DNA from 4 places in the Bacillus cihuensis genome. Region 1 is predicted to be linked to each of the others. Evidence: riboswitches for the same ligand, from Rfam matches in the RefSeq annotation. Region 1 holds a riboswitch; each other region holds the start of a gene.

Region 1 (7,624 bases):
CACACCAATTAAACCTTCTGACTATAATTATAATAACGAAGAAAGTAAAGAAGCTCCGGTGGATAATACGGTGGAAGCACCTACTCAAGAACCATCTGGAGAATAAGGGAACAGGCAGGAAGATGATTCTTCTTGCCTGTTTTTTTGTCTATGCAGATGATTTTACTGCAAAATAAACGAAAATTTGGTTTCGACGCGTAAATTTAAAAAGAAGGTCGATGTAGGTAACAAGACCAGTGTTTTACATGGAAGTATTTGTTTCAGGTTATTTATTTCGTTTATTACATATTTCATCTTCTCTTACAAACACTAAATTTGTAATAACTAAAAAGGAGTGATGGATATGAAGAACGCAATCATTGCGGGCGGAATAATAGCAACACTATTTGTTGGAGGGTGTACAGCCAACAATGCCAATCAGGGGACTAAAAAACAAGGTGTGGATAACCCAACAAATGTAAGTTATAACCCAAACATGAATCCTAACCGGAATTATGACGGGAACTATGACGGGAACTATAATGTAAACTACAATGAGAACAATGGAAACTACAACCGGAACTATAATGTAAGAAACAACACTAATAATAATAACATCCGTGAAGGAAACGACCTTGCTATGGAAGTCAATAAATTGCGAGAAGTGAATAGTTCTTCAGTGATGGTAATGGGAAACAGTGCCTATGTTGCTGCTGAGCTATCGGATAAAGGAAGCAATGAGTTAGCGCGGAATGTAGAGGAGAAAATAGCAGATAAAGTGAGAGCAGCTGATCCATCAATTGAAAATGTGTACGTGTCCTCGAATCCTGACTTTATTGATCGGATGCAAGGCTATTCGAATGATGTAAGAAATGGCCATCCTATTTCTGGTTTTGCCAATGAATTCACTGAAACAGTGAAACGAGTTTTTCCGTCTGCACATTAACTGTAGGGGGATAGCTTTGATCTCCGGATTACGTGAGGAAAGCATATTAGATTCCTTACCATAATTTATTGGCTATGTTAAAGCTCATTGTTGATTTTGACATTATGTTGATTGGAGCAGAAGGTGTGGACTCCAACGGGAAAAGTGAATCAAAGGGAGACCTCACAGTCGCGCAGCGCTGAGAAGGCTCCCGGACCCGCCCGCGGAAAGCGAACGCCTCTCGTTGCAATCAACAGGCAAGTTTATCAGAGCCAATTTATTAGAACAGGCTATCCTAAAAAAAGGTCAGACTCTCATGTGGAGTCTGACCTTGCTTTTTTATTTATTCCCTTTCAAAATCACAGTCTTTTAAAGGAATTAATTTTGTTTTGTATTTAACTTTATAGACAAGCCAAACGATTAAGAAAAGAGGTAAACCGATATAAGAAACAAATACTCCATTCCAATCGATCCCGCCTCCTGTAAAGGCTTGATAGTTTTGCCCTAATATAATGAAAATACATAGAAATAGTGCTAATAATGGTCCTAATGGGAACCATTTTGCCCGATAAGGAAGATTTTTAACGTCATTTCCTTGAGCAATATAAGCTTTACGGAATCGGTAATGACTAATGGCAATACCGAGCCATGTAACGAAACCAGCCATACCGGAAGCATTTAATAACCACATATAAACTGCACCATCTCCGAAGAAAGTGGTTAAGAAGGCAAGCGATCCAACTAAAGTAGTTGCAATTAAGGCATTGACTGGCACGCCTCTTTTATCCAATTTACCTAAGAATTTCGGTGCTTTACCATCGCGTGCTAAATCCCAAAGCATACGAGTAGAGGCATACATGCCTGAGTTACCTGCGGATAATACAGATGTTAAGATAATGGCATTCATGACAGATGCAGCAAAGGCAAATCCTGCCCGTTCAAATACAAGTGTAAATGGACTTACGGAAACCGCATCACTTAATAATCGTTCATCTGTATAAGGAAGAATCATCCCGATGACAAAAATAGATAAAATGTAAAACAGAAGGATCCGCCAAAATACAGTGCTAATGGCTTTTGGAATATTTTTTTCTGGCTCTTCACTTTCTCCTGCAGCTACTCCGAGTAATTCTGTACCTTGAAAAGAAAAACCAGCTGCCATGAAGATACCGAGAATAGCGAAGAATCCGCCATTAAACGGTGCGTCCTCGATTGTGAAGTTAGTAAAGCCAACAGATTCTCCACCCATAATACCGAAAATCATTAAAAATCCAGTAATAATAAAGATAATGACCGTTACAACTTTAATAAGGGCAAACCAAAACTCTGCTTCACCAAAGCCTTTAACAGACAGGTAGTTGAAGCCAAACATAATCACAAGTGCAAGTGCGCTCCACATAATTGAAGGGCTTTCTGGGAACCAAAATTTCATAATCAATACAACGGCAGCAAGCTCTGCTGCAATCGTAATTGCCCAGTTATACCAATAGTTCCAGCCGATGGCAAAACCAAATGCTGGGTCAACAAAATTCGTTGCATACACTTTGAATGACCCAGCTACTGGCATGTAAGCCGCCATTTCGGCAAGACTGGTCATTAAGAAATAAACCATGATCCCTACAGCTGCATAGGCGAGCAGTGCTCCTCCTGGTCCTGCTGTATGAATAGCGCCGCCACTTGCTAAAAATATCCCTGTACCGATCGATCCTCCAAGAGAAATCATCATCAGGTGGCGTGCTTTAAGACTCCTTTTTAATTGAGTTGGGTTAGCTGGTGAATTCGCCAATATTTTATACACTCCTTTTGTATGAAGGACACGGGGATAGTGTTCCGCAACCTTCTAATATAGCCAAACTGCTTAGCGCATATACTAATTTTAGTATAGAAAGTACCTCGAAATCCGGCTCCGCACCGCCACCATTTAGGATTAGATGAATGTAGCGTGGAATATGATTAATCCTAAATGGTAAATGATGGCATTTTGTTATCATGTCATACAGGTTTTGTTTGGAAGGTTAAATAGTTTTAAAGAGCAAATAAAAAAACAGCAGTCGAAAAAGATCGACGGCTGTTTAAGTCCGTTAAATCCTTCCGAAGATAGCTCTCCACGTTGATAAACGTGACAGTGATGTTCCTATTCGGAAACATCGCCAGCCTGGATAGTCAATGATCTATCTAAACTTCGGCAACTTATCCTTTCAAACGGAGTCATGAATTTCATTGAATCTCGTCCGCTTTACTATTATAAGCTGCAGCCTCTACCCCATCGGTGAATGGGAATATTTAATTAAATATGATAGTAGTATAATGTATTTCTAGAGTATAAGCAATGTTTAATTTTGAAAAGTAAGTTATCATTTAACAAAATAGGATAGGTGCCCATTTTTGATTATATGGTGATGATATCCAACAAACGATATAGTTGTGATTTTGTAGGTATACAGTATAATGGATAGATGTAAGAAAGGGATTATTTTCGCAAAATGCAACTGAACATAGTTCCCTTAATCCTTCTTAGGGGAGAGTAATATGGAATCAAAAAATAAACTTTCATCCAGAATTGATTATACATTAGCATTTATACTATTTCTGCTATTTATTACGAGCTGTATTGCGATATACAGTGCACAGACATCTGGACAATATGTAAATAACTTTTTGATACAACAAGTATTTTGGTACGCGGTTGGTGTAGGTATTGTTGCAGCTATTATTACCATTGATTCAGATCAATTAAAGAAAATAACTTGGTATTTATATGGATTTGGACTTTTTTTACTTTTTTTGCTAGTGATAGCCCCAGATACGTTAGCTCCTAACATAAATGGGGCCAAGAGTTGGTTCGTCATTAAACATGTAGGTTCGATTCAGCCTTCCGAATTCATGAAGACGTTTTTGATCATAGCGCTTGCCAATGTAGCGTCCGCTCATCATGAAAGAAATCCAATTAAGACGCTTTCAACGGATTTCTGGCTGTTGTTGAAATTAGGTCTAGTAACGATGGCACCAATTATGCTAGTTATGTTGCAGCCTGACTTAGGAACTTCTCTTGTATTAATTGCAATTTTAGTTGGAGTGATTTTTGTTTCAGGTGTTTCGTGGAAGATATTAACACCTATTTTTGCAGGCGGTACAGTAGTCGCTGGAACAATATTATATTTTGTTCTCTGGCATCCTGATATTTTAGAAAAATATTTAGGGGTCAAGCAATATCAATTTGGACGGATTTATTCCTGGTTAGACCCTTATAATTACGCCAGTTCAACAGGATATCAATTAACGAAATCACTGCTTGCTATTGGATCAGGGCAAACGACAGGAAAAGCATTAGAAGGTGGCATCGGTGCCAGAGAAGTGTACTTGCCAGAAAGCCATTCTGATTTCATCTTTAGTGTGATTGGGGAAGAATTCGGATTCTTTGGGTCAAGTATTGTTGTTAGTTTGTTCTTCTTGCTGATTTATCATATTACGAAATCAGGGATGGACACGAAGAATAACTTCTATACGTATATTTGTGTAGGGGTAATTAGTATGATTACGTTCCACGTATTTCAAAACATTGGCATGACTATTGGTGTTTTGCCGATTACTGGTATTCCGCTTCCCTTCATTAGTTATGGTGGGAGTTCACTGATGGGAAATATGATGGCGATGGGTCTAATTTTTAGTATTAGATATCATTATAAGAAATATATGTTTTCTACGGATAAATAAGTAAAGCACAAATGCTAACTTGTAGGTTCTTAAAAAAATCACTTGCAAAGGAGTGTTGATATGAACAATCAATTTACTGAGCAATTTGATGGTTTAATTGAGAAATATACGGAACTTCTTACTGGTGAAAATGATCCTGAACTTCAGGAAAAAGTACGATACTGGGCACTTTATTCGTATATTGCTAAATCGATGCCTGCTCTTGCTAAACATTGGAATGCCACCTATCCAGAAGCAAAACAAGATATGATTAAGCTGATTCAAGAAATAAAAAAACTTAACGATGATTATCGAGAACAAAAGGAGAAGGCTTAGCCTTCTCCTTTTATATTAAGGGGCAGCACCAGCACCTACAAGGTTTAGGCGGAGGATAACTGCCTAATCTAGTTGAAGATGCTAACCCGTCTGTCATAAGCTGTAATACTCTGTGGCAATCTACGCCACGCCATATTCCATCCTAAGCTTGTCGGATTATCACAGGATGGAATGGCGCCCATTGCTCACAAAATGTGAGCAATCTTAGGAGACGTTCCTACATCAGTCGCCTCGCTTTAACGAAACGCAAGCATATGATTTGACGACACAATCAGTGGGCGATGAACAAACCCTCTACTGATTGAGATTCACTTTATTGTATTCCAGGGCCATAAGGAAATTGCGTTTTATAGCCGCTAAATTGTTGAAAGGCTTGGCCGATTTTTTGCGTGTCTTCTTGTTCCAGGGCATACCAGCCTTTTTCAAACATTAAGTAATAAAGTTCCCTTTGAGCTGTTTCCACTTCGGTATAGATGGATTGAATATCCTGGTACATAGTTTGATTGCTCAATTCATTTAATGCTACTCCATAAGAACTTTTTAAATATTTTTCTGTACTCAGCATATCATTTACGAAGTCACGTTCATTCATTTGTGGTGTTTTTGGAATAGGTGATTCAGGGTTTTGCACTTTACTTTGATTGGGCAAATTGTATATCTCCTTTCATCATGATTATTGGAACTGTTGATTTTGCTGAGCAGGATTAAGATGTGCAAGTACGGTGTTATAATGGCGCTGATGCATTTGGCCATATTTATTCAAGGCTTGCACGACTTGTTGATCTTGGCATTGAGCGGCGAAGAAATGAGCTTTCTTCATAGCAAGTAAATTCCAAGAAAGCATATCTTTTAAATAAAGGCTATCTTTCGTTGAAACCATTTGGGGTGGCTGTTTCATAACCCCGATAGGAGTTTGGCTCTGTGGCTGGTTGCCTTGCATATTTTGTTGCATCATATTTCCTCCCACCTCATCGTTCTTCTAAAGAACACCACTATTAAAAGGAATACATACTATAGTGAGGAACAACTTCATTTTTTAAATTGATTATTTGTACTGTTCACTTTGTTTTGTCCATGTCCTTCTACTCCAGGACCTGCGTTGCCTTTTACGCTCGCTGCACTTACTGCAGCCTTTGATGGGTTATCTTTACGCTTAACCATTTACGAATCACCTCCTACCTCGTTAGTCTTTGTGGTTAGAGAAATAATATGTCACCATTTGTTGAATGAAAAAGTGGCGTTTTTAGCCAATAATGATTGCGGAATTTTCTGAAATCAACTATATTTAAGATAGAAAAAGGTCGCGTATTTTTTTAATGAAAAAATGAATGAGTATTCATTCAAAACAATTAAGTAAGGGGGATATGAACTTGGTTCGACAAATCAGAAAGGCCGCTGTTTTAGGGTCAGGGGTTATGGGCTCAGGGATTGCTGCACACCTTGCTAACTTAGGAATTCCAACTTATATATTTGATATCGTCCCCAGAGAGCTTTCTGAGGATGAAAAGAAACAAGGATTGTCACTAGAAGATAAAGCGGTTAGAAACCGATTAAGCCGTACATCTATTCAAAACCTCTTGAAACAAAAGCCTGCCCCACTTACTTCAAAAAGTAATCTCGCACTAATTGAGGCAGGTAACTTTGAAGATGACATAGAAAAACTTGGCTCTGTGGATTGGATTATTGAGGTCGTCGTTGAAAATTTACATGTGAAAAAAGAAATTTTTGCAAAAGTTGATCAGTATAGGAAGCAAGGGAGCATCATCAGTTCCAATACATCTGGAATCTCGGTTGAGGCTATGGCAAAAGGGCGTTCGTTAGACTTTCAAAGGAATTTTTTAGGAACTCATTTCTTCAACCCTCCTCGTTATTTAAAGCTGCTTGAAATCATTCCAACAAAAATGACGGATCCAGAAGTGCTTTTATTTATGAAACAGTTTGGTGAAGATGTCCTTGGAAAAGGGGTTGTCGAAGCGAAGGATACACCCAATTTCATAGCTAATAGAATTGGAACATATGGTTTGCTTGTAACTGTACAAGAAATGTTAAAAGAAGGTTTAAGTATCGGTGAAGTAGACTCCATCACAGGACCAATGATTGGTAGACCGAAAAGTGCAACGTTTCGTACACTCGATGTTGTTGGGTTAGACACATTTGCTCATGTAGCAAGAAATGTATATGAACAGGTAGCTGGTAAAGAAAAGGAAGTTTTTCAGATTCCTGATTTCGTAAACAATATGGTTGAAAGAGAGTGGCTGGGAAGTAAAAGCGGCCAAGGTTTTTATTTGAAAAAAGGAAAGGAAATTCTCGAACTTAATCCAAAAACTTTGGAATATATTCCGAGAAAGAAACTAAAAACGCCCTCGACTGAAATGAGCAAGCAGGCAAAAGGTTTTTCTAATAAAATGAAGGCGCTCGTATATGCGGATGATCGTGCCGGACAGCTTTTGTGGAAGATAATAACCCCGGTGCTCACTTACTCTGCTGTACTGCTTGGTGAAATCGCAGACGATATAGTAGCAATTGATCAAGCAATGAAATGGGGATTCGGTTGGACACATGGTCCGTTTGAAACATGGGATGCGATTGGTCTAGAGAAGTCCGTAACGAAATTAGAGCAAGAAGGCGTTCACGTACCAGAATGGATAAAAGAAATGCTAAGAAATGGGTTCACTCACTTTTACAAAGAAA
Region 2 (7,624 bases), on a different contig from region 1:
AGGCGGAGAAAAAAGTATTCGACCTTTTTGAACTACGTTTAAAATAGTCTTAATTTTTAAAATAATAGGAGGGGTTCCTTTGAATATTTATGTATTACTGAAAAGAACGTTTGATACAGAAGAAAAAATTACATTAGTGAATGGAAAAATCAATGATGACGGGGCGGAATTCATCATTAACCCGTACGATGAGTATGCAGTAGAAGAAGCGATTCAAGTACGTGATACACATGGTGGGGTAGTAACCGTTGTTTCTGTAGGGAATGAATTAGCAGAGAAGCAGCTACGTACAGCACTTGCGATGGGCGCTGATAAAGCGGTTTTAATCAATATTGAAGAAGATGTAGAATATGGCGATCAATTCACAACTGCAAAAATTATTAGTGAATATTTAAAAGATAAAGATCCTGATTTAATGATCGCTGGAAACGTTGCAATAGATGGAGGCTCTGGTCAAGTTGGTCCACGAGTAGCAGAACTATTGAGCATTCCTTATATTACAACAATAACTCAGCTGAAAATAAATGGTAAAAATGTAAGCGTTACCCGTGATGTGGAAGGCGACGCAGAAATCATTGAAACGACTTTACCATTATTAGTGACTGCTCAGCAAGGATTGAATGAGCCACGTTATCCATCTCTTCCAGGTATCATGAAAGCAAAGAAGAAGCCGTTTGAAGAATTAGAATTGGATGATTTGGAACTTGTAGAAGACGATGTAGCAGCAAAAACAAAAACGATTGAAATCTTCCTGCCACCTAAAAAAGAAGCAGGAAAAGTACTGAGCGGTGATCTAAACGAGCAAGTTAAAGCACTAGTACAACTCCTGCGCTCAGAAGCGAAAGTGATTTAGTTTTTGTCCAGTTCGATCAAACCGACAATCCCGATTCAAACAATAAATGGCTTACAGGAGGTTTATATTAATGGCTAGAAAAATCCTTGTATTAGGTGAAGCGCGTGATGGCAATTTAAGAAATGTATCATTTGAAGCAATCGGCGCTGCTAAATTAGCAGCAGATGGTGGTGAGGTGGTAGGCGTTTTAGTAGGAGAAAGCATCCAAACATTGGGCAATGAATTCATTCAATATGGTGCGGACCGTGTCGTGACAGTGGAAGATGCAAAACTTGCTCAATATACGTCTGATGGTTATGCGCAAGCAGTTCTTGCGGTCATTGCTGCGGAAAACCCAGAAGGGATTATTTTCGGTCATACAGCTCTTGGTAAAGACCTGGCTCCAAGAATTGCTAGTAAATTGAATTCTGGACTTATTTCTGATGTCACTTCTATTGAAGAAGCTGGAGGAAATCTTGTCTTCACTCGTCCGATTTATTCAGGCAAAGCATTTGAGAAGAAAATTGTCATAGATGGAGTCATCTTTGCAACGATCCGACCGAATAATATTGAGCCGCTAGCGAAGGACGAAAGCCGTACTGGGGATGTTTCTTCACTTCATGTGGAGATTAAAGACCTTCGCGCTATTATTCAAGACGTGGTAAGAAAAGCTACAGACGGTGTCGATCTTTCAGAAGCGAAAGTAGTCATTGCTGGTGGCCGTGGTGTGAAAAGTGCAGAAGGCTTCAAGCCATTAAAGGAGCTTGCCCAAGTTCTTGGCGGAGCAGTCGGTGCTTCGCGAGGTGCATGTGATGCAGACTACTGCGATTATTCCCTCCAAATTGGGCAAACAGGGAAAGTTGTCACACCTGATCTATATATTGCCTGCGGTATCTCTGGAGCCATCCAACATTTAGCGGGAATGTCCAACTCGAAAGTGATTGTTGCAATCAACAAAGACCCTGAAGCAAACATCTTCAAGGTTGCGGATTACGGTATCGTCGGCGACTTATTTGAAGTCGTTCCATTACTTATTGAAGAATGTAAGAAACTTAAAATTAACTCCTAAAAATGTCAGACCTCACACCTTATACATTGTTTATAAATTCCTTTATACGTAAAATAAATGTAATAGTGTCAAAGGGTCAGACCTCACATCCTATACACAGTTGATAAGAAACCTTTACGCGCTATTAACGAAATAATGTTGTAGTGGGGTCTGAACCCTGCCCCTTACGCTAATCTGATCTATTAAAAGCATATGTCTTGATTTTTGCAATCTGATGATGCTATTTTAAGTATTATTACGAATCTGATTGCGTATAGATACGTAAGCTAGGGGTATCTTAGCAATGAAGCAAAATAATAGTATGCATACTATAATCAATGGTATACTGTTTTTTAGAAATATAGTATTTATTAGGAGGTATATATAATGGCAATTGTACATTCAACTGATCAAACATTTACAAATGATACAAACGAGGGCTTAGTGCTTGCAGATTTCTGGGCTCCATGGTGCGGACCTTGTAAAATGATCGCTCCTGTTCTAGAAGAACTTGATGGCGATATGGGTGACAAAGTGAAAATCGTAAAAGTGGATGTAGACGAAAACCAAGAAACTGCTGGAAAATTCGGCGTAATGAGCATCCCGACTTTGATCGTGTTAAAAGATGGAGAAGTTGTTGACAAAGTGGTTGGATTCCAACCGAAAGAAGCATTATCAGAACTTCTTGCGAAACACGTGTAATTCTTTTATCATTAAGAAACTTCAAGTCTATGGCTTGGAGTTTTTTCTTTTATATATTTTTATCCCGCTTTATCGAAGTGGAACGGAGAAATTAGCGACACTAGAACGGGACTACCAATCAGTGGGAAGAAGAAAAGCCCCACTGATTGAAGTTTCACTTTATACAGATTGATTGGTTGGGAGGTTTGACATGAATCAGAGAATGAAGGACAAGCTTGCCCTGCTTCCTGATCAGCCCGGCTGTTACTTGATGAAAGATCGCCAGGGAACCATTATATATGTCGGCAAAGCAAAAGTGCTGAAAAATCGGGTTCGATCGTATTTTACCGGCACCCATGACGGCAAAACGCTAAGACTCGTCAATGAAATTGAAGACTTCGAATATATTGTCACATCATCAGATATCGAAGCGCTTATATTGGAATTAAACTTAATCAAAAAACATGACCCAAAATATAATATCATGTTGAAGGACGATAAAACGTATCCGTTCATCAAACTGACGAATGAACGTCATCCGCGCTTAATTATCACAAGAAAAGTGAAAAAAGATCAAGGTAAATATTTCGGTCCTTATCCGAATGTCATTGCGGCTAATGAAACGAAAAAGCTCCTTGACCGAATATATCCGCTTAGAAAATGTAATACATTGCCTGATCGTGTGTGCTTATACTATCACCTTGGCCAATGTCTCGCACCGTGTGTGAAAGAGGTGCCACAGGAAGAATACAAAACGATGATGAATGAAATTACACGATTTTTAAATGGCGGTTATAAAGAAATTAAAAATGAGTTGTCTGTTCAAATGCATGAGGCAGCTGAAGCACTAGATTTTGAACGAGCTAAAGAATATCGAGATAAAATTGCCCATATAGAAGTGACGATGGAAAAGCAAAAAATGATGTCCAATGACTATACCGACCGTGATGTGTTTGGCTATGCATATGATAAAGGCTGGATGTGTGTCCAAGTATTCTTTGTTCGTCAAGGTAAATTGATTGAACGTGATGTCTCGTTATTTCCGATTTATGATGAACCCGATCAAGAATTGTTAACCTATTTAGGGCAATTTTATTCAAAGGCAAATCATTTCAAGCCAAAAGAAATTTTTCTGCCTGAAACAGTCGACTTACAATTAGCTGAGCAATTATTACAAGTTAAAATTATTAATCCAAAAATTGGTCAAAAGAGAGAGCTGCTTAAACTTGCTAATAAAAATGCGAGCATTGCGCTTTTGGAAAAATTCGCTTTGATTGATCGGGATGAGGAGCGCACGATTAAAGCAGTAGAGACGCTAGGTCAAAAACTAGGTGTTTATACACCACACAGAATCGAAGCGTTCGATAATTCAAATATTCAAGGTACGGATCCTGTTTCTGCGCTTGTCGTTTTTATTGATGGCAAGCCTGAAAAAAAGGAATACCGTAAATACAAGATTAAAACGGTTAAAGGCCCCGATGATTACGAGTCGATGCGTGAGGTAGTTCGCCGCCGCTATTCAAGAGTATTAAAAGAAGGACTGCCGCTACCAGATTTAATCATAATTGATGGTGGTAAAGGACATGTTGAAGCGGTGAGAGATATTCTGGAAAATGAACTCGGTCTAGATATTCCGCTCTCAGGTTTAGTAAAAGATGAGAAGCACCGAACATCTGAACTGATGATTGGCAATCCACTTGAGATTGTTCCGCTTGACCATAGAAGTCAGGAATTTTATCTGTTGCAACGGATTCAAGATGAAGTGCATCGGTTTGCCATCAGTTTTCACCGTCAACTGCGTGGGAAAAATGCTTTTCAATCTATGCTTGATGAGATTGATGGCATCGGCGAGAAACGAAAAAAACAACTTTTGAAGCATTTTGGCTCGGTAAAGAAAATGCGAGAAGCAACGGTAGAAGAAGTACAAGCAGCAGGTATTCCACGACCTGTTGCTGAGGAGCTTGTGAAGAAATTGCAAGAATAATCTTGCTGTTCGAAATTGGGTGTGCTATACTACAGATAATTTTATATGACCTTTAACTATTTAAAGTGTTGATAGAGGTGCGAGTTTCATTAGTAAAGACTTGGAGAAGGATGAGCTTCTGTGAAAAGTCTTGAAAGGGGAAGTCGCCGAAGCAATCAAGTCTCATAGCTTGATTAGCTGGTCTGACATTGAATAAATGGCAGATTGTCAGAGCGATTTTGTTCTGGAGGGCTATCTCACTGTGATATTCGTATGTCTAGGATACGTTACCACAGCAATGAGATAATTCTCATTGCTTTTTTTGTTGGGAAAAAACAGCTGGAAAGGGTGTAACAAAGTGGGATTAATCGTACAGAAATTTGGCGGTACATCAGTAGGAAATATTGAAAAAATCAAACATATAGCAACGCGTGTCATTGAAGAAGCAGCTTTGGGGAATGAGGTTGTTGTCGTTGTGTCGGCAATGGGTAAAACGACTGATGAGCTCGTAACGATGGCGAATGAAATCAGCAGTACTCCGAGCAAACGGGAAATGGATATGCTGTTATCAACAGGAGAACAAGTAACGATTTCATTTCTTACGATGGCTTTACTTGAACAGGGGTATGATGCCATTTCTTATACGGGCTGGCAAGCTGGGATTAAAGCTGAATCGATTCATGGGAATGCACGAATATTGGATATTGATACGAACCGGGTTCAAGAACAGCTATCGGCCGGGAAAATCGTAGTCGTAGCGGGCTTCCAAGGAATTGATGCGATCGGTGAAATTATGACATTAGGTCGCGGTGGTTCCGATACGACCGCTGTTGCACTAGCTGCAGCTTTAAAAGCAGATCGCTGTGATATCTATACAGATGTAACTGGTGTGTTCACAACAGATCCTCGTTATGTAAAATCAGCTAGGAAATTACAATCGATCTCTTATGATGAAATGCTTGAATTAGCGAACCTTGGGGCGGGCGTCCTTCACCCACGAGCCGTAGAATTTGCGAAAAATTATGGAATACCACTAGTCGTACGATCAAGCATAGAACAAGAACAAGGAACAATCATTGAGGAGGAAGTCACGATGGAAGAGAATTTAATTGTTAGAGGGATCGCATTTGAAGACAGTATTACAAGGGTAAGCATTTTTGGACTGACTGGAAGGTTAACTTCATTATCTACCATTTTCACAACACTTGCAAAGCAGCACTTAAATGTAGACATCATTATCCAAAGCATAACAGATACAGGTACGACGAATTTAACATTCTCCATTAAAACAAAAGACGTAAGTGAAGTGTTAAATGTTTTAGAAAGCAATAAAAAAGAATTACAGTTTGAAAGAATCGAAACGGAAAGTGATTTAGCGAAAGTGAGTATCGTCGGTTCTGGAATGGTTTCTAATCCAGGAGTTGCGGCGGAAATGTTTGCGATTCTTGCCGATGCAGGCATCCAAGTGAAAATGGTTAGTACTTCTGAAATCAAAGTTTCTACAGTCATCCCAGACAAAGAGATGGTGCGGGCTGTTGAGACATTGCATGTCAAATTTCAGCTTGATGAAAGAGTAGTAGTTAGAGCGTAAAAAATGAGTAGAGGATCGTTAAACCTATGCAAAGCATGGCCTAACGATCCTCTTTTCTTCTTATCTACTCAATCGGGTCTTTTAAATCTAATTTTACCAATATCGTCACTCTTCCAGCACGCCGTTTCGATTCTTCAGCGCCTTCTGCTGTGAACTTTTTTTGGAGGCTGATTTGTTCAGCGAGAAATCCAGTCTCTAGTTGAAAGTGACACTCCGTGTTCAATTTAAACCGTCTTTCAACCATTATACCGGTTAATGCCATTTCAAGTTCATCTTTAGATTGTTTGACAAATGTCAAGTCCCCCCAGCCGGCACTAGAGAAAAAGTCAATGATTTCATCTATGTTGTGAAGCGGAAATTTCCTTGCCAACTGTTTTCCAGCCCAATATAGAACATGGGGAGAATCTTTGCCTAAAATATCATTTAATAATATTTCTCTAATTAATTCATAGCCAAAAATCGGGATATTCATTTCAGTATTGTCAGATATTTCTTGTAGAGCCTGAGCATCTTTTTCCATCGTATTCCCCACTTTCTATACAACTATTATATACGTTTTAAGAATTGAAGCATTAATTTTTTATAGCAAAATCCTAAATTAAATTGTTGGATAAATGACGTTTTCTGGGATTTTTCTTAAGGGAATAAGGTAACATACTATTTTTAGTTACTAATTTAATTCGCTTTAGACTAGTAAAATAATTCTATTTTAAAAAAAGAAATCTTGTATCCGTTTTCTTGACGCAATTATCAGACAGGGGTAAAATGGACATGTCAGAGGATTGTTAAATAGTTTCATACATTTAGTAAATGCAGGGGTAAGGGAGAATTGAATTTATCTTTGCGAGAGTTTTCACAAATTAAGGGGGGGCACTTTGTGGCGCAAAATCGAGAGTTTGGGAATCGTAGGCTTCATTCACTTCTTGGGGTAGTTCCGATTGGACTGTTTTTAATCTTTCATTTAACAGTCAACTATATGGCAACAAAAGGAGCGGACACCTTCAATGCAGCGGTTCACTTAATTGAATTCACGCCGATCAAGATTGTCGTAGAATTTGTTGTCATTTATTTACCGTTGATTTTCCATGCTGTTTATGGGATTTACATCGCCTTTACAGCTAAAAACAATTTAGGGAGATTTAGTTTTTTCCGTAACTGGATGTTCTTTTTACAGAGGGCATCAGGAATTATAACGTTAATCTTTCTTATTTGGCATGTGTATACAACAAGAATTCAAGCGGCACTTGGCGCTGAAGTAAACTTTGACATGATGGCAACGATTTTTTCAAGCCCATTCATGATTGCTTTTTATATTGTAGGTCTTATTTCAACTGTTTTCCATTTCGCTAATGGTCTTTGGTCATTCTCAGTAAGCTGGGGGTTAACCGTTTCACCTAAATCGCAAAAGGTCATGACTTATATAACGTTGGTAATATTCCTAGTCCTTAGCTATATTGGGCTACGTGCAATTTTTGCTTTCGTATAAGGGGTTAGAATCAATCAGTGCAA
Region 3 (7,624 bases), on a different contig from region 1:
ACAATGGACATACCTATTATAAAAGCAGCGATTGTCCAACCTGTCCGACTTGTGAACAAGAACGGAGACCCACTAATGGATTTCTTTCATTGCTCTCGGCACCAGCAAGACGAGCATTAGAAAACAATGGGATAACTTCTTTACAGGATCTATCTAAATATAGTGAAAAAGAGATTTTGCAATTTCATGGTATGGGACCGGCTTCTTTACCTAAACTTAGAAATGCTTTGAAGGAAAATGGGTTGTCATTCAGAAACTAATAGCAAGAAAGAGAATGCTTTGATTTTTTCTTCGAGTAATGAATGAGCTTTAAGTTAATGGGGGAAACAATAATTCAAACGCTCAGAGCGATCATTCTCTAAGCGTTTTTGTTTGTGAATAGATATGCGACCTTCACTGTAACGAAAGTGTTATTCGATATTTTTTAAGTTTTTCTCAGAGGTGCCTTTGATCTTCTTAAGAGAAAGAAAACCAAAACAGTTCCTTCATTATCATTCTTGATAAATCTATAATAGCTGGTTTAAAAACCTTTGTGTACGCTCATGTTTAGGATTTGTAAAAATATCATCAGGATGTCCTTCTTCTATAATATTTCCGTCGGCAAGCATGACGACACGATCAGCAACTTCTCTTGCAAACCCCATTTCATGTGTCACAATGACCATCGTCATTCCTTCACGAGCTAACTCCTTCATCACTTGAAGAACTTCTCCAACAAGTTCAGGATCCAAAGCTGAGGTTGGTTCATCAAAAAGCATCACTTTAGGTTCCATTGCTAATGCTCTCGCTATTGCCACACGCTGCTTTTGTCCTCCAGATAATTGATCAGGATAAAAATGAGCTTTATCTTGTAATCCTACTTTTTTCAGGAGAATCCTCGCTTTTTCCCTCGCCTCTTCTTTGTTTTCTCCTCTTACAAAGATAGGGGCTTCGATAATATTTTCTAAAACAGTTTTATGAGGGAATAAATTGAAATGTTGAAACACCATACCCACTTTTTCTCTTACTTTATTCAAGTTCGTTTTCTGTGGGATAACTTTTTCTGAATCAATGCTAATCTCACCGTTCTCAGCTACTTCCAAAAAGTTTAAACAGCGAAGCAATGTACTTTTACCCGATCCGCTAGCACCGATTAGTACGACAACTTCTTGTTCTTTTATTTTCAAGTCAATACTCTTTAATACGTTAAGAGGACCAAAAGATTTTGAAAGATTAGTAATCTCTATCACGCAATACGAACCTCCTTCGGTTTACTTACATCCATTTTTTTCTCTAAACGATTTGTAAACCATGTAAAAATAAGGACGATTACTAAATAATAGAGGCCTACTACAAAATAAGTTTCAAACGGCATATAGTTTTCGCCTTGTACACTAAGAGCTGTATTGTACAAGTCAATAACAGATATGTAAGCAACAAGGGATGAATCCTTTAAGCTAATTATGAACTGATTGGCAAGTGGCGGAATGGACCTTTTGAAAGCCTGCGGAAAAATAATTCTTCTCATCGACAGTGAATAGGACATTCCTAACGATCTGGCTGCCTCCATTTGACCGCGATCAATGGACTGCACTGCCCCTCTAAAGATTTCCGAAATATAGGCACCTGTATGTATGCCTAATGCTAATGCTCCAGCCGTAAAACTATCCAAAGTTACAATACTAGCTATTCCGTAATAAAGAAACATGATCTGAACAATCAACGGTGTTCCCCGAATGATTCCAACATAAATATCAGAAATTCTATTTAAGAATTTAATGGACGAAATTTTAAACCCTGCAAAGACGATGCCAATAATTGTTCCAAAGAATAGCGAAACACCGGTGATTGATATTGTAATCCATGTAGCCTTTAAAAAAGCAATTCCATGTTCATTCAGGATGCCAATAATATTATGCAAAAAATCCATGATTTCTCAATCAGCCTCCTTAGAAAAAAAGTGTATTGCCAGACTTTACTTTTCCAAAATATTTCTATTAAACCATTTCATACTAATTTCTTCATACGTTCCATCGTCGACCATTGATTGAATCGCTTCGTTAATTTTTTCTTTAAGCTCAGTGTTTCCTTCATTAACTGCAACACTTACTCGATCCTCATTTAGCAATTCGCCAACTGGTTTAATTTTTAACCCTTTTTCCTTTTGAGCATTTAAGCCAACAATTTTATCTGTTATCACAGCGTCAAGACGACCTAACTCCAAATCTTGAAGAGCATTTGTATCAACTGGATATCCCTTTACCTTATCAGATAGTTCATCCGCCAGATCCTTCCATGTACTTGCTTGAATAACACCAATTGTTTTCCCTTTTAGATCATCCTTCGATTGAATCGTGCTACCTTCAGCTACAAAAATTTGAGCCCCAGATAAATAGTACGGCTCTGTAAAGTCAACCTGCTTATCACGCTCTGGTGTAGCTGTCATACTCCCAATGATGGCATCGTATTTTTTCGCTTTTAAACCTTGAATAATCGTTTCCCATGGATTGGTTACAGGATTCGCTTCCAGTCCCATTCTTTTGGCAATTTCCGTTCCAATTTCTACATCAAACCCAGTTAATTTTCCATCTTTTTTAAAATTTAATGGTGGATATATCCCCGTCATGGAAAAGGTTAAGTTCCCCTCTTTAACTAGCCCCATCTCCGTATTTTCAGCCTTCCCCGTCTTTTCTGTTCCACTTTCCTGTTTGCTTCCGCATGCTGACAAAAGAATTAGCATGGATGCCGCTATGAGAATCATCATTTTTTTCATTTAATAGTACCCCCTTTTTTAAAATAGACACTGCTAAATCAATCAAAGTCCATCAACAAAATGAAAACGCTGTCTTCAGGATATGACAGCGCTTGCACACCCTCATTCATAAGCATTAGTAAAGATAGTTCTCCACAATTTTTTCATATTGTGACAGTGCTGTCCCTATTCGAGTGCAGCCCCAGCAATTCTGAACACAGTGATTTCAGAAGCTTCGGCAATTTATCCTTTTTCCTATTTTCATAGATTTCACAGAATCTCCAATAGGATACTAATATAAATAGCGACCTCTACCTCATCTAAAACTCTAAAAGATGAGGGATAAATATTTGTTTTATTCAGATAATTTATATTATATATAACGACGTCGTATAAAACAACAAAAAGTTGGAAAAATCGAAGTATTTCGATAATACTTGACGTTTATTTATCCAGTGTTATACATTTTTACAATAACACTCTAGTAAAAAGGAGACAAACCTATGTTGACATGCAGAGAGGAAGTATTAGCTTTTACAAAACAACTTGTTCAGATTGAAAGTATTGTAAATACAAATGGCGAAAAAGCGATTGCCCAATCATTATTTAAATGGGTCTCTTCTTTTCCATATTTTTCTCTTAATCCTTCTCAAATTCATTTGGAACAAACCATTGATGATGAACATGAAAGGTATAATGTACTAGCCTTTGTAAAAGGGACAAAAGGAAGTAGTAACAGAACTGTTATTCTAATGGGACATATGGATACCGTTGGCATTGATGATTTTAATCAACTCAAGCAACAAGCGTGTAACCCAGATGAACTAATGAACACTCTAAAAAATGAGAACCTTCCTGCTGCAGCTAAAAATCATTTAGACTCAGGTGATTGGTTATTCGGACGTGGTGTCCTTGATATGAAAAGCGGAGTAGCAAGTAATCTATACCTCTTAAAATACTATTCAGAGCATCCTGAACAATTAGATGGAAACATGATCTTCCTTGCAGAATGTGACGAGGAGGATAGCTCGCACGGCATACTTTCAGCGTTAAAAACTTTAAATAGCTGGAAAGAAGAACATGGATTTCATTATACGGCAGCGATAAATGCAGATTTTGTTTCAGCTCGATATGAGGGCGACGAAAACCGTTATATTTATAAAGGGACAGTCGGAAAGCTTTTGCCATCCTTCTTTATTACCGGTGCAGAAACCCATGTAGGCTCCTGCTTCGAGGGACTGGATCCTAACTTTATTGCTGCTGAGCTGACAAAGCAAATTAATTATAATCCTGAACTTTGTAACGAAGCTTACGGTGAAACAACCGTTCCGCCGGTTTCATTAAAACAAATGGACTTAAAACCGTCTTATACTGTTCAAACTGCATTATCTGCCTATGTCTATTATAATTTTTTTATCCATTCATGGTCACCTAAAGAGGTCCTTTCAAAGCTGAAGGAACAAGCAATGATTGCCTTTAGCAATTCCCTTTCTTTATTTGAAGAAAGATTTAAGCAATACTGTGCGATAAGCAAAGAGCCCTATATGCCGATTCATTGGCAACCAAGAGTTTTTACTTACGAGGAAATCGAGCAATTATTGATTCAGGAGAATGGCGAAAAATTTGTGACACATATGAATGCGTTCAAAAAAAATCTATTATCAAACACTGAACTAGATAATCGTATGTTTGCCGCTAGAGTGGTTGAAGAAGCTTGGAAATGGATGAAAGATAAAGATCCTGCAATCATCTTATTTTACTCCTCTCTATATTCTCCTAGGGTTGAATTGACAGGGAAAACTGATGATGAACAATTATTAATTGATGCATTAGACCAAGCTGTGGAGATGGTACAACCTAAATATCCATACCCAATTGTAACGAGAAACTTCTTCCCATACATTTCTGATATGAGTTTTGTTGCTCTAAGTGATGATGAAGAAGGAATTAATGCCGTTTCTAAAAATAACCCTTGTTGGGGTACAAAACACTACGTGAATTATCAAGACATACGCAAATTAAATGTACCTGTAATTAATATAGGACCATATGGGGTAGATGCGCATAAAAAACTGGAGAGAATGGAAATGACATATTCTCTTGAAATCGTTCCCAACTTAACAAATTATGTTATTCAAAATCTACTAAAGTAACTTACGTAGAAGAGGGTACCAAAAGTAAAGGGTCAGATCCCGCAACATCTAAAAGATAAGTGTATGAAACACTACGTACTATTTTAGAGAGTGCGAGAATAGACCCTCTTGACGTACCCCCTTCTTATATTTTTAACCTCATATGTCATCAACGATTTTTTTATGATTTGAAATTATTTAGGTGTATCACAATAAAATTACCCAATTTTTCTCCTGTCTTCTTCAACAGAACGTCCTTCCATTTTAACATCACCTTTTTTATATACGAGAAAATATAAGAAACTTACAAAGATTGCTCCGCCAACAGCATTTCCTAAAAATACTGGAATCATATTCAATAATAGTTCAACCCATGATAGATTTCCTGAAAAGATAGCAGCTGAGATAATAAACATGTTAGCAACCACGTGTTGAAATCCTATTAAAACAAAAGTCGTGATTGGGATCCAAATCGCTAAAATTTTTCCAAAGAAATCCTTCGCTCCATAACATAACCATACTGCCATAGCTACAAGCCAGTTACACCCTATTCCTGAAACAAAAGCGACCCAAAATGGATCTTTCACTTTCGCTTGCGCAGTTGAGACGGTCTTTTCTAAAAAGGCTCCCTCTGTTAGACCGACAAAATGCCCAAAAAAATAGGCAACAAACAATGCGCCCAACAGATTAAATAATGCAATTAGGAACCAATTACGTATTAACTGAAATAATGTAACTTTTTTTGCAAAGTAAGCGATACTCAATGTCATCATGTTTCCAGTAATCAATTCTCCTCCCCCTAATAAGATCAATACTAATCCGACTGGGAAAACAGCTGCTCCTATAAAAGTGACTAAACTTCCCCATTCATGAGGCATGGTTCCAGTTACTCGAATATAGGCAAGAAATCCAAATGCAATAAAAGCTCCGCCTAAAAAACCTAAAACTGCAAGAGATACATTAGATAGATTTACCTTTTCAAGACCTTTTTGAATAGATATGTCCGCAATTTCTTTTGGACTATAGTAGTTCATTATTTTCTCCTCACTTTTAACTTCTAATTTAGATTTCTACTTTTCTAGCCGTTCACAACGCATTTGGAAACTCTGTGATTCTACAAGTATGACACGTTCCATTAGAACGTCAAATGAAAAAATATATAACAGGATTTTAGATTATTATTTATCCAATCTGCTGGTTGATAAAAATAAGTTGTTGAGAAAAATTATCTCAACAACCTATAGCTTACGCTTTTCGTAGTATAATTTGGTTAATAAAATATAGTTTTATTTCTTCTAGATTTATTAATAATCTATTTTTCTTGCGCTAAGGATATTAGACACCTTTAGTTTCTGCTACATCTCTAATTTTTTGTGCAACACCCGTTTCTATTGCAGCCTTCGCTACAGCTTCTGCTACACAAGCAGCTACTCTAGGGTCGAATGGATTTGGAATGACATAATCAGCATGAAGCTCTTCATCAGTTATTAATTCTGCAATTGCGTAAACAGCTGCCAGTTTCATTTCTTCATTTATTTCTTTCGCTCGTACGTCCAAAGCCCCTCGAAAGATACCAGGGAATGCAAGTACGTTATTGACCTGATTTGGAAAATCTGAACGACCTGTCCCTATTACCAAAGCTCCCGCTTCCTTCGCCTCTTCCGGCATAATTTCTGGCATTGGATTTGCCATTGCAAAAATAATCGGGTCACGATTCATGGAACGAACCATGTCTTTCGTAACAGCCCCTGCTGCAGACACACCTACAAACACATCTGCTCCCACAAGAGCATCTCCCAATGTCCCAACTATTTGTTCTTTATTAGTGATATAGGCCATTTCCTCCTTAAATGGATTCATTCCAACTAGGCGTCCTTCATAAATGATGCCTTTTGTATCACATAAAATGACGTCTTTTACGCCCATATGGAGAAGCAATTTAACAATGGCCACCCCAGCAGCACCGGAACCGTTTACTACAACACGAATCTCTCCTATTCTTTTGTCAACTAGTTTCAGAGCATTTAGTAATCCCGAAGCGGTTACAATAGCCGTTCCATGCTGGTCATCATGGAAAATTGGAATATTACATACTTTTCGTAGCCGCTCTTCAATTTCAAAGCATTTAGGGGCAGCAATATCTTCTAAATTCACTCCTCCAAAAGTAGGCTCCAATAATTTAACAGCTTCAACAATCTTGTCTGCATCTGTTGTATCTAAACATATCGGAAATGCATCAACATCTGCGAAAGTTTTAAATAATAATGCTTTTCCCTCCATAACAGGCATGGCCGCTTTCGGTCCGATATTACCTAGACCAAGTACAGCTGTACCGTCGGAAATAACGGCAACAAGATTCCCTTTCATCGTATAATCATACGCTTTACTTTCATCAGCATGAATTTCGCGGCAAGGCTCTGCAACTCCCGGAGAATAAGCAAGACTTAGATCCCTCGCATTTTGTACTTGGACTTTCGAATGTACACCTAGCTTACCTTGCTTTTCTTTATGCATATTTAATGACTCTTCACGTAAAGTTGACATATTTTCCCCTTTTGTTTGAATTTTCAGAATTTTAATCGGATAAAGGAAGAAGTTTAAAAAAAATCCTCTCACTTGGTAAAACGGTCTATATCTAATAAATTGAATCAATATTTATTTGCTAGTTCATTTGTTGTTAATTTAACCATTCACGTATTTTGAATTTTGTTTCGTACTAAAAGGGAAGGCTAACTCATCTGCAAAATAGAGGCTTCCAAAT
Region 4 (7,624 bases), on a different contig from region 1:
ATTCCTGTATAATGCATGCCAGCGATCGCTACTCCCATAATCCCCCCGCTAATGTATTTAGCTAGATTGTTTATACCTTTTTGGGCCTCTCGAAATTGAAACGCAAGCATCAATGCAATAATGGAAGCACCTATTGCAATCAAAATGGAAAGCGCAAATGGGTAAGGATGATACATAATATGAATACCTTCCATGGCCGCCATCCCTATATAGTGCATCCCGCTAATCCCTAATCCCATAAAGGTACCACCTATACATAATTTCGCCATGTTCATTTTCGGATGGCAAATAAAATACAGTCCACATAGCGATGCGACAATCGCAACAACAATCGATATGACAACTAAATAGACATTGTAATGAATAGGGACAGGCAATTTAAATGCTAGCATTGCAATAAAATGCATAGCCCAAATTCCAAACCCCATTGCGGTTGATCCACTAAACAGCCATGTATTTCTTTTCCATCCTTTTGAAAAATTCACTCGTCTTGCAAGATCTAGTGCAGTAAGTGAAGCCAAAAAGGCAATGATAAAAGAAAGAGCAACTACCGTTATATCATGGGTTCCGTGAATATGCTCCATTCATGTTGTACCTCCCGAATCCCTTAACTATTCCTAGGTTGATAGAGTTATTGTTTTACTTCGATCCAATAAGTGGTCTGCTATCTACGATACAAGAGATTTTATACACAAAGTTTTTTCTTGCAAGATGGTAACTTGGATCGTCGCCATAAAAGTTCACCCACATTTTTTCCAATTCCTCTTGCCGATACACTTCTAAGGGTTTGTACGCTTCATCCGCTTGTCGGTTTCGCTGTTTCTCTAGCAGTAATTCGTCGAAGTCTGAGCTATTAGATAAATGATTGGCGATGTTTTCAATCTCCGTACAAAATTCCTGCGCTGATTGTCCAAACGATTCATCTAGGAGTCCGATGGATACAGCTGTTGTCGTACTGATCGGTAAGCACTCTTCTGTTAATTCTATTGTCTTGTCATAACCGACACGTTTAGGAAGCAGATATGTCCAATATTCAGATCCGTATAACCCACCCATCTTTTTGTAATGCGGGTTAAGTACGATGCCTTGTCTGGCATATACATAGTCTGCTGCCAAAGCTAGTATTACCCCTCCAGCTCCAGCGTTCCCTTGCATTGCTGAAACAATTAATTTAGAGTCTGTCAGTAAAATCTCTCGTACTAAATCATCCTTCGCATGTATGTTTGCCCAAGATTCGTCTGCAGGACTTTCTGCATTTTCAATGGTATTCAAATGTATACCATTCGACCAGAAGTCATGTCCTCCCATTAACACAATTACCTTGATATCTATTTTTTTCGCTTCAACTAACGCATTTTTTAAGCGCATACATTGATCCGTACTCATAGCTCCATTATAAAAATTGAAATGCAAATACCCAACTTGTCCTTTTTGCTCATAATAGATTTCTCTAAAGGTTTGTCCTCCGTATGAATCGAATGGAGTGAGTGGTGCTTCTTTTATTCTATGTAATATATCTTCTAAGACCATTGTAGCGGGTAACTTAAATTCACCTTTTTTCTTTAGATGAGTAATCCACACAGCTCCATCCCCAGTGGCTCTGCAAATAGCTCCATCACGATATGCCAAGATTTCACCCGGTTCCCCCGTTAATCGATCTTCTTCATGTACGCCAAAAAGGTAATATTCTTCGCCACAGATTGTATCAAGTACACCCGGATTACTATCTGCTGCACGAATTTTACGTGCAATTACCTCTGTAGCTTCATGCCAATCTAATTTTCTATCCATCTGCTTCATTGTCGGACGAAGTGTTCCCTTAACTTCTTTTTTGCTATAATCAAGTGGTTCCGGGATAAAAGTTCCTAGTTCAACCTTTTCTATCACATCTAATAACCCTTTAATAGCTGCTTGTGTGACTTCATGACGATAGATGTTACTTTTAGTAGCTTTAGTCATGACAAAGTTTTGACTAGACCAAATGTCACCGGCATCCATTTCCGCATCCGCCTGAAGCAATGTAACTCCCCATTGTGTTTCGTCGTCCATAATCGCCCAATCCAAAGATGATGGCCCTCTATCTCCTTTGATTCCAGGGTGAACAATAATGCACACATGACTTCTCCATATTAATTCCGGAATAGCCGTTTTTAAGAAAGGAGCAATAATTAATTGAGGGCTAAATTGAGTAACAGCTTCTATCATTTGATCTTCACTGCCGGCTAATTGAACGAAAACCTCATGTCCCCGATCTGTGAGTTCTACAAAAGCTCTCTGACTAAGACTGTTGTGTGAGGTTGTGATAAACAAAATACGCATAGTAATATCTCTCCTTTATCAGAAATTATCTCTAGATTAAATAAAAATAACTGCATCTAGTGAACCAATACCCTGTTCACACGTTTTTAAAGTCCAATTTTTAATATACAAATTCATTTTCATAGAGCTTAGAGTATACTAAGCAGACTATATTTTTTGACACAAAAAAAGACTAACCATTCACTGAGTAGTCTTAAATTATTTTTCTATAAGCTATTTAAATGTCGAGTAAGTTTTATGGGGTGTAGCATCTTTAACAATGCACAAAACCCAATTAGAATGACATTTACTTCAATAGAACTTTTAGAAGATAACAAAGATTTTTGCACCCAGATGACTTAACTATTTCTGACTTAAACTCGTGTCTTTGCACCTACATATTTTAAAAATCTATCTTTTAAATTTTTAAAATAATAAGTAAATTCTACAATAAATTTACCATATCAATCCAATACAGTAAATGTTTTATAATGAAAATAACTAATAATTCAAAAAAGGGACATAGGTGAACTGTCCCATTAAACAAATCTATGAAATGAAATATTAACAGAACAATATCCCTTTCCTAATACTTTAGTCGTTACAAAGTGGTATACCTACTGATTTTAAGGCTTCAGCTATATCAGCTGAAATTTCAACTTTAACGGGTTTCCCCAAAATTGTATCGATTAAATAAAATTTACCTTTAATTTCCTTTATACATTTCACTACTTTCCCCTCCTTTACCTATGAAACTAATATTAGGTATTCTTAGATCCCTATCATCTTTATGCATAGCTTAGGGAAAGACGATGTCTCCCGTGATTCCATAATTTCATAACCTCTGTATGGATCATGTCCCGGTATTTTGCAGTCGTGGAAAAATCATACCTCCAGTCTTCTATTAAAATATCTTACTTTTATATTTGTATGGTATAAATTGAAATTCGAATGGGACAAAGTGTTATTTATCTAGAAGGAACATAGGGACAGTAAGTCCTATGCTAGTGATAAAAACAAAATGAAAAGGCATGAACTCAAGTAATAATACCGAGCTCATGCCTTACAAACTATCTATAAATAAAGTATTAATCTGACCAATTACAAATCGATAAGACTTGGAGGTAGCTTTCTAAATCCTTTTGTTGTAATAAGTGCATAGACAACCCCAATGGCCATCCATATAAAGCCTACTTTCAACGTCATTGGTGACAAATTAATAAATAGGTAGAAACAGATTAAGAAACCTAGGCCCGGAATTAATAAATAACGGACAAATTTCTTCTCTTTTTTACGGAAATAATAATACACAATGACTGATAAGTTAACAAACATAAAGCCAGTTAAACCGCCAAAGCTCATTAATTCGGCAACAAAATCGATTGATAAGAAAAGTGCTCCAGCAATACTAATGCTGCACATTAATAATATATTGTAGATAGGTGTTTTATATTTAGGATGTAAATGTGTAAAGAATTTTTTCGGCAGGACTTCATCACGTCCCATACTAAACATTAACCGTGAAGCACTTGCCTGACCTGTTAAACCAGCTGTAAAAGTTGATACGATAATCGCTACTGTATAGAGTGTTACAAGCACTGCACCACCTGCTACATTCGCTATATCAAATAATGCCGTATCGGCTGAGCTAAAGTTATTCACATCTGGCCATACTAGCTGAGCAATATACGCTTGCACGATAAATATAACCCCACCGATTAAACAAGAAAGAATGGCTGCTTTCCAAATATCATTTTTGGGATTCACCGATTCTTCCGATAATGTTGTAATCGAATCAAATCCTAAAAATGAGAAACATGCCATCGCTGCACCTGAAATGATTGCCGTCGTCACAAATGTTTCGTTATTAAAGAACGGAGTGATCGATACTAAAGCAGATGCACCGCCTTCTCCCATAATCGACTTTACACAAAAAATAACGAAGATGACAACAACAATTCCCATAAATAATACTAGAATTTGGTTCGTTTTTGCCGCCATTTCAATTCCAAGAATATTTATTACCGTAATAATCACAGCAATAATGAATACCCAAACCCAATATGGAATGGATGGAATTAATGCATTAGCATAGGAAGCACCAACCATAAAGACGATTAAAGGCACTAATACATAGTCCATAAACATGGCCCAACCGGCAAAAAATCCCAAATGCGGATTGATCGCACGTTGTGTATACGTATACGTTGACCCGGAAACTGGAAACGCTGCGGCCATCCTGCCATAGCTATATGCCGAAAACATCATCGCAACCATCGCGATTAAATAAGCTAACGGCAACATACCGCCAGTCGACTGTGCTGCATAACCATATATATAAGCAGGAGCTATTGGCGTCATAAAGGCGATGCCATAAATCACCAAGTCCTTCAGTGTTAGGACACGCTTAAAATGAGGAGCAGCACTGTCTTGATTTACATTACTTTGTCCTTGACTCATCTAAAAAGCTTCCTCTCTATTTTTGAACGACAGTAAGTTGTTCAATTTCCTCTGAAATGAATTGAATGGTTTCATCTGTGCTCATGACTTGGCAATAAATTTGATTCATGATCATGATTTCTGCATCATGTAATTGTTGTGTCGCTGCTGCACAAGCATCTTCTACTAAAATCACTTCAAAACCCGCATCTGCTAAGCTACGTACAGTTGAGGCAACACATTGGTCTGTTACAACACCAGTACAGACAACTGTTTCAATGCCCATGTTACGAAGTAAAAACTCATAGTTTGTACCACTTAAAACGCTATCTGTCGTTTTATTTACCACGATTTCATCTTCTAATGGTTTTAATTCATCTACCATTTCTGCACCCGGATCACCGATTGGTAATAAAATATTGTTCCAACCTGGACGACGTTGTACAGGAGAACGATCACGTCCATTCTTATGATGACAAGCAATCCGTCCGAAAGTTACTTCTAATTGATTGGCACGGAAAAAGTCTAATAGTTTTTTATTGTTTGGAATTGCTACGTTATCAATACGGTCATAGAAATATTCCCACTTATCGAACATTCCCTTTTCACGTGCAACTTGAGCATCTAGCCCATCACGGCTAATAAATTGATTCTGCATATCAACAACTAAAAGTGCAGTTTTTGCTGGGTCTAATTTCATTCTAGCTTCGCCAGTCGGAATAAATTCGTAATAAAGAGTTTGGTGTTTGTCCATAATCATTTCCTCCATAATAGCTTCATAAGCTATATTCATTTTTTTCAATACAAAATATTTGTGAGCCTCGTATCCTAACTTAAACGATGAAAAAGGTTCAGGTTCTCAAATTGTATTACCTTACGAAAGTGGTGGTGCGGAGCAAATATTTTTGAAGCCCCGCCCTTTTCCACAAAAAAAGAGATTCCCCTATATGCTAAAGGAATCTCTTAAAGGCAATAAAAAAAGACTATATACCTTCCGAGAAAGAACCCGGAAATCGATGTAGCCATTCCAAATTCCTCACCCTTTTATCTCATCTGAGAGATAGCACATCTTAATAAGTTGGGAAACTTATTAAGACAGTCCTGTAATTATTCATTACAGACCCAGCACATAATGGCGAGAACTCATTATATACTTCGGCGATATTTCCTTCTGCTTAGCTTCTTCGTCTTCTCGGACTCCACTAAGCACTAATAAATATCGCGCCTCTACCTCACAATCATAAAAAGCGAGGTGTATTGATTTACTGAAATTATTATATAATTATAAATATTACGATGTCAATTTAAAAATTTACCATTACTAACCTTAGAAATAAGCAAATTATTAAAAACGTTTACAAACAGAATAATATATTAACATAATTCAAATAACTCCAGTTCAAGATTTTCTTTTAAACAAACAAGATCCGCTTCAGAATAGCATAAAAACTCATTTGCGATTTATGATTGCAAATGAGTTTTGTATCACTAGCTAACATCTAGCTTGCTTTAAAAAAATGACTTGTATGAATTTTTTTACTTTAATTGTTTTGCTTAAGCATTGATATAAACCACCATCAGATCTCGTTTATTCAACTAAAGAAAACGATTAAAAATTGGAATATCTGCAACAGTCTCATATATTAAGATCTAAAGCCACGACATCACGTACTTTGCCGGTTAGCTTAGCACGCCGGGGACATAGAAACAGGAATCTGTCCCATTGGACATCTAAGAAAGGAAATATTTGAGGACGCTTTATTTACTAAAAAAAAATAAACTTACTATTAAAGAATTACACTCTTTAGTTCAACGGTGTGATATTTTCTTTTCTTTAAGTCTTTTACTTAATTCTTTAAAGTTTTGTATTACATCAGGCATTGATAATTTTTTTGCTAACATGCTCCCTTTCTGAATAGAGTCTGAGGCTTCGTCTAATAAATTTGCTTTTAGTTGAGCATCTGCAAGGCAATACCAATAAAACCACGCATCCATTTTTGAAATCTTAGCGTCAAAAAACCTTTTAATTTTAGGATAATATCTAGAATATAATTCTGCATTAAGAATCAACTTTTCACCATTCCATGTTAGTACATCCACAAAATAAGTATCAGCTATATACCGTTGCCAAACTGCTAAAGCTACTTTTTTATTTTCATTCAATAGGTCTAATTTATGATAAGGAACCTTAGCTATCATTTTAAATGAATGATCAGTCCACTTAAAAATTTCAAGTTGGTTTCCTGCTGAAGCACCAATTGTCCAACCGAATAAATATTCATTGATTCCATCACCAGTAATATCTGCGAAACCTGAAAAGTGCAACCCCACTGCTTCTCTTTCTGTCTCCCAAATTTTTATCCAACTTTTCTGCTCCTTTTTTAATAAAATGACCCCGTACTGAGAAGGCGATGGCTGGTCTTTTGCTTTTATTTCATATGTAATAATGATTTCTTTCTGGCCATCTTGGTTAAAGTCATATTGTTGAATTGGTTGTGTTGACAAAGGGTTTTCAGGACTTACCAGTAATGAGTTTGACGGTATAAACTCTTTAACTATTTGTATGAACTCTTTATTTTGTTCACTGTCAGCGTAAACAAATATCTGAGAAAGATTTAATATCCCGAATATCAGTATGAACAATAGTATTATTTTCTTCATCAACTTGCCCCCTTTAAACCGGCATTTAATGATATAGTTCCCTGATATTCACTTTTTATATTTGAACTATTTAGAAACGTACTATTAATCTCAACTGATGGATTGCTAGAAATACATGATTGGATGGACAAAAATACATTGAATCTTTTTACTTAAACTAACTCTGTTGATATTTGAATAAATCGAACACTTTTGTTCTATAATGGACGTAAAATAGGACGAGAGT

The links. A riboswitch is a leader RNA that binds a small molecule or an ion and turns the genes downstream of it on or off. The one in region 1 is predicted to bind lysine.
Region 2: it holds a riboswitch for lysine, as region 1 does, so the genes downstream of both, V179_RS0114795 (aspartate kinase) here and V179_RS0123695 (amino acid permease) in region 1, are expected to answer to the same signal.
Region 3: it holds a riboswitch for lysine, as region 1 does, so the genes downstream of both, V179_RS0102380 (ABC transporter substrate-binding protein) here and V179_RS0123695 (amino acid permease) in region 1, are expected to answer to the same signal.
Region 4: it holds a riboswitch for lysine, as region 1 does, so the genes downstream of both, V179_RS0102160 (cysteine hydrolase family protein) here and V179_RS0123695 (amino acid permease) in region 1, are expected to answer to the same signal.

The regions. Positions count from the first base shown of each region.
Region 1 is NZ_KI632498.1:387,278-394,901, forward strand. Features, by position in the region: gene V179_RS0123680 (LTA synthase family protein) at 1-106, shown strand, start outside; gene V179_RS0123685 (YhcN/YlaJ family sporulation lipoprotein) at 344-925, shown strand; gene V179_RS0123695 (amino acid permease) at 1,248-2,690, opposite strand; lysine riboswitch at 2,995-3,173, opposite strand; gene V179_RS0123700 (FtsW/RodA/SpoVE family cell cycle protein) at 3,434-4,618, shown strand; gene V179_RS0123705 (YusU family protein) at 4,679-4,933, shown strand; gene V179_RS0123710 (spore coat protein) at 5,247-5,525, opposite strand; gene V179_RS0123715 (hypothetical protein) at 5,607-5,888, opposite strand; gene V179_RS30310 (YuzL family protein) at 5,963-6,094, opposite strand; gene V179_RS0123725 (3-hydroxyacyl-CoA dehydrogenase/enoyl-CoA hydratase family protein) at 6,298-7,624, shown strand, end outside.
Region 2 is NZ_KI632495.1:1,875,732-1,883,355, reverse strand. Features, by position in the region: gene V179_RS0114815 (electron transfer flavoprotein subunit beta/FixA family protein) at 80-853, shown strand; gene V179_RS0114810 (electron transfer flavoprotein subunit alpha/FixB family protein) at 924-1,901, shown strand; gene trxA (thioredoxin) at 2,268-2,582, shown strand; gene uvrC (excinuclease ABC subunit UvrC) at 2,773-4,545, shown strand; lysine riboswitch at 4,610-4,787, shown strand; gene V179_RS0114795 (aspartate kinase) at 4,883-6,115, shown strand; gene V179_RS0114790 (YslB family protein) at 6,180-6,635, opposite strand; gene V179_RS0114785 (succinate dehydrogenase cytochrome b558 subunit) at 6,993-7,601, shown strand.
Region 3 is NZ_AYSD01000010.1:533,647-541,270, reverse strand. Features, by position in the region: gene V179_RS0102395 (RNA polymerase alpha subunit C-terminal domain-containing protein) at 1-260, shown strand, start outside; gene V179_RS0102390 (amino acid ABC transporter ATP-binding protein) at 507-1,229, opposite strand; gene V179_RS0102385 (amino acid ABC transporter permease) at 1,226-1,909, opposite strand; gene V179_RS0102380 (ABC transporter substrate-binding protein) at 1,955-2,752, opposite strand; lysine riboswitch at 2,870-3,053, opposite strand; gene V179_RS0102375 (M20/M25/M40 family metallo-hydrolase) at 3,235-4,884, shown strand; gene V179_RS0102370 (formate/nitrite transporter family protein) at 5,082-5,897, opposite strand; gene V179_RS26900 (NAD(P)-dependent malic enzyme) at 6,199-7,407, opposite strand.
Region 4 is NZ_AYSD01000010.1:487,065-494,688, reverse strand. Features, by position in the region: gene V179_RS0102180 (bifunctional diguanylate cyclase/phosphodiesterase) at 1-584, opposite strand, end outside; gene V179_RS26870 (hydrogenase maturation protein) at 640-2,319, opposite strand; gene V179_RS31935 (hypothetical protein) at 2,893-3,027, opposite strand; gene V179_RS26865 (APC family permease) at 3,400-4,758, opposite strand; gene V179_RS0102160 (cysteine hydrolase family protein) at 4,775-5,491, opposite strand; lysine riboswitch at 5,791-5,975, opposite strand; gene V179_RS0102155 (hypothetical protein) at 6,547-7,398, opposite strand.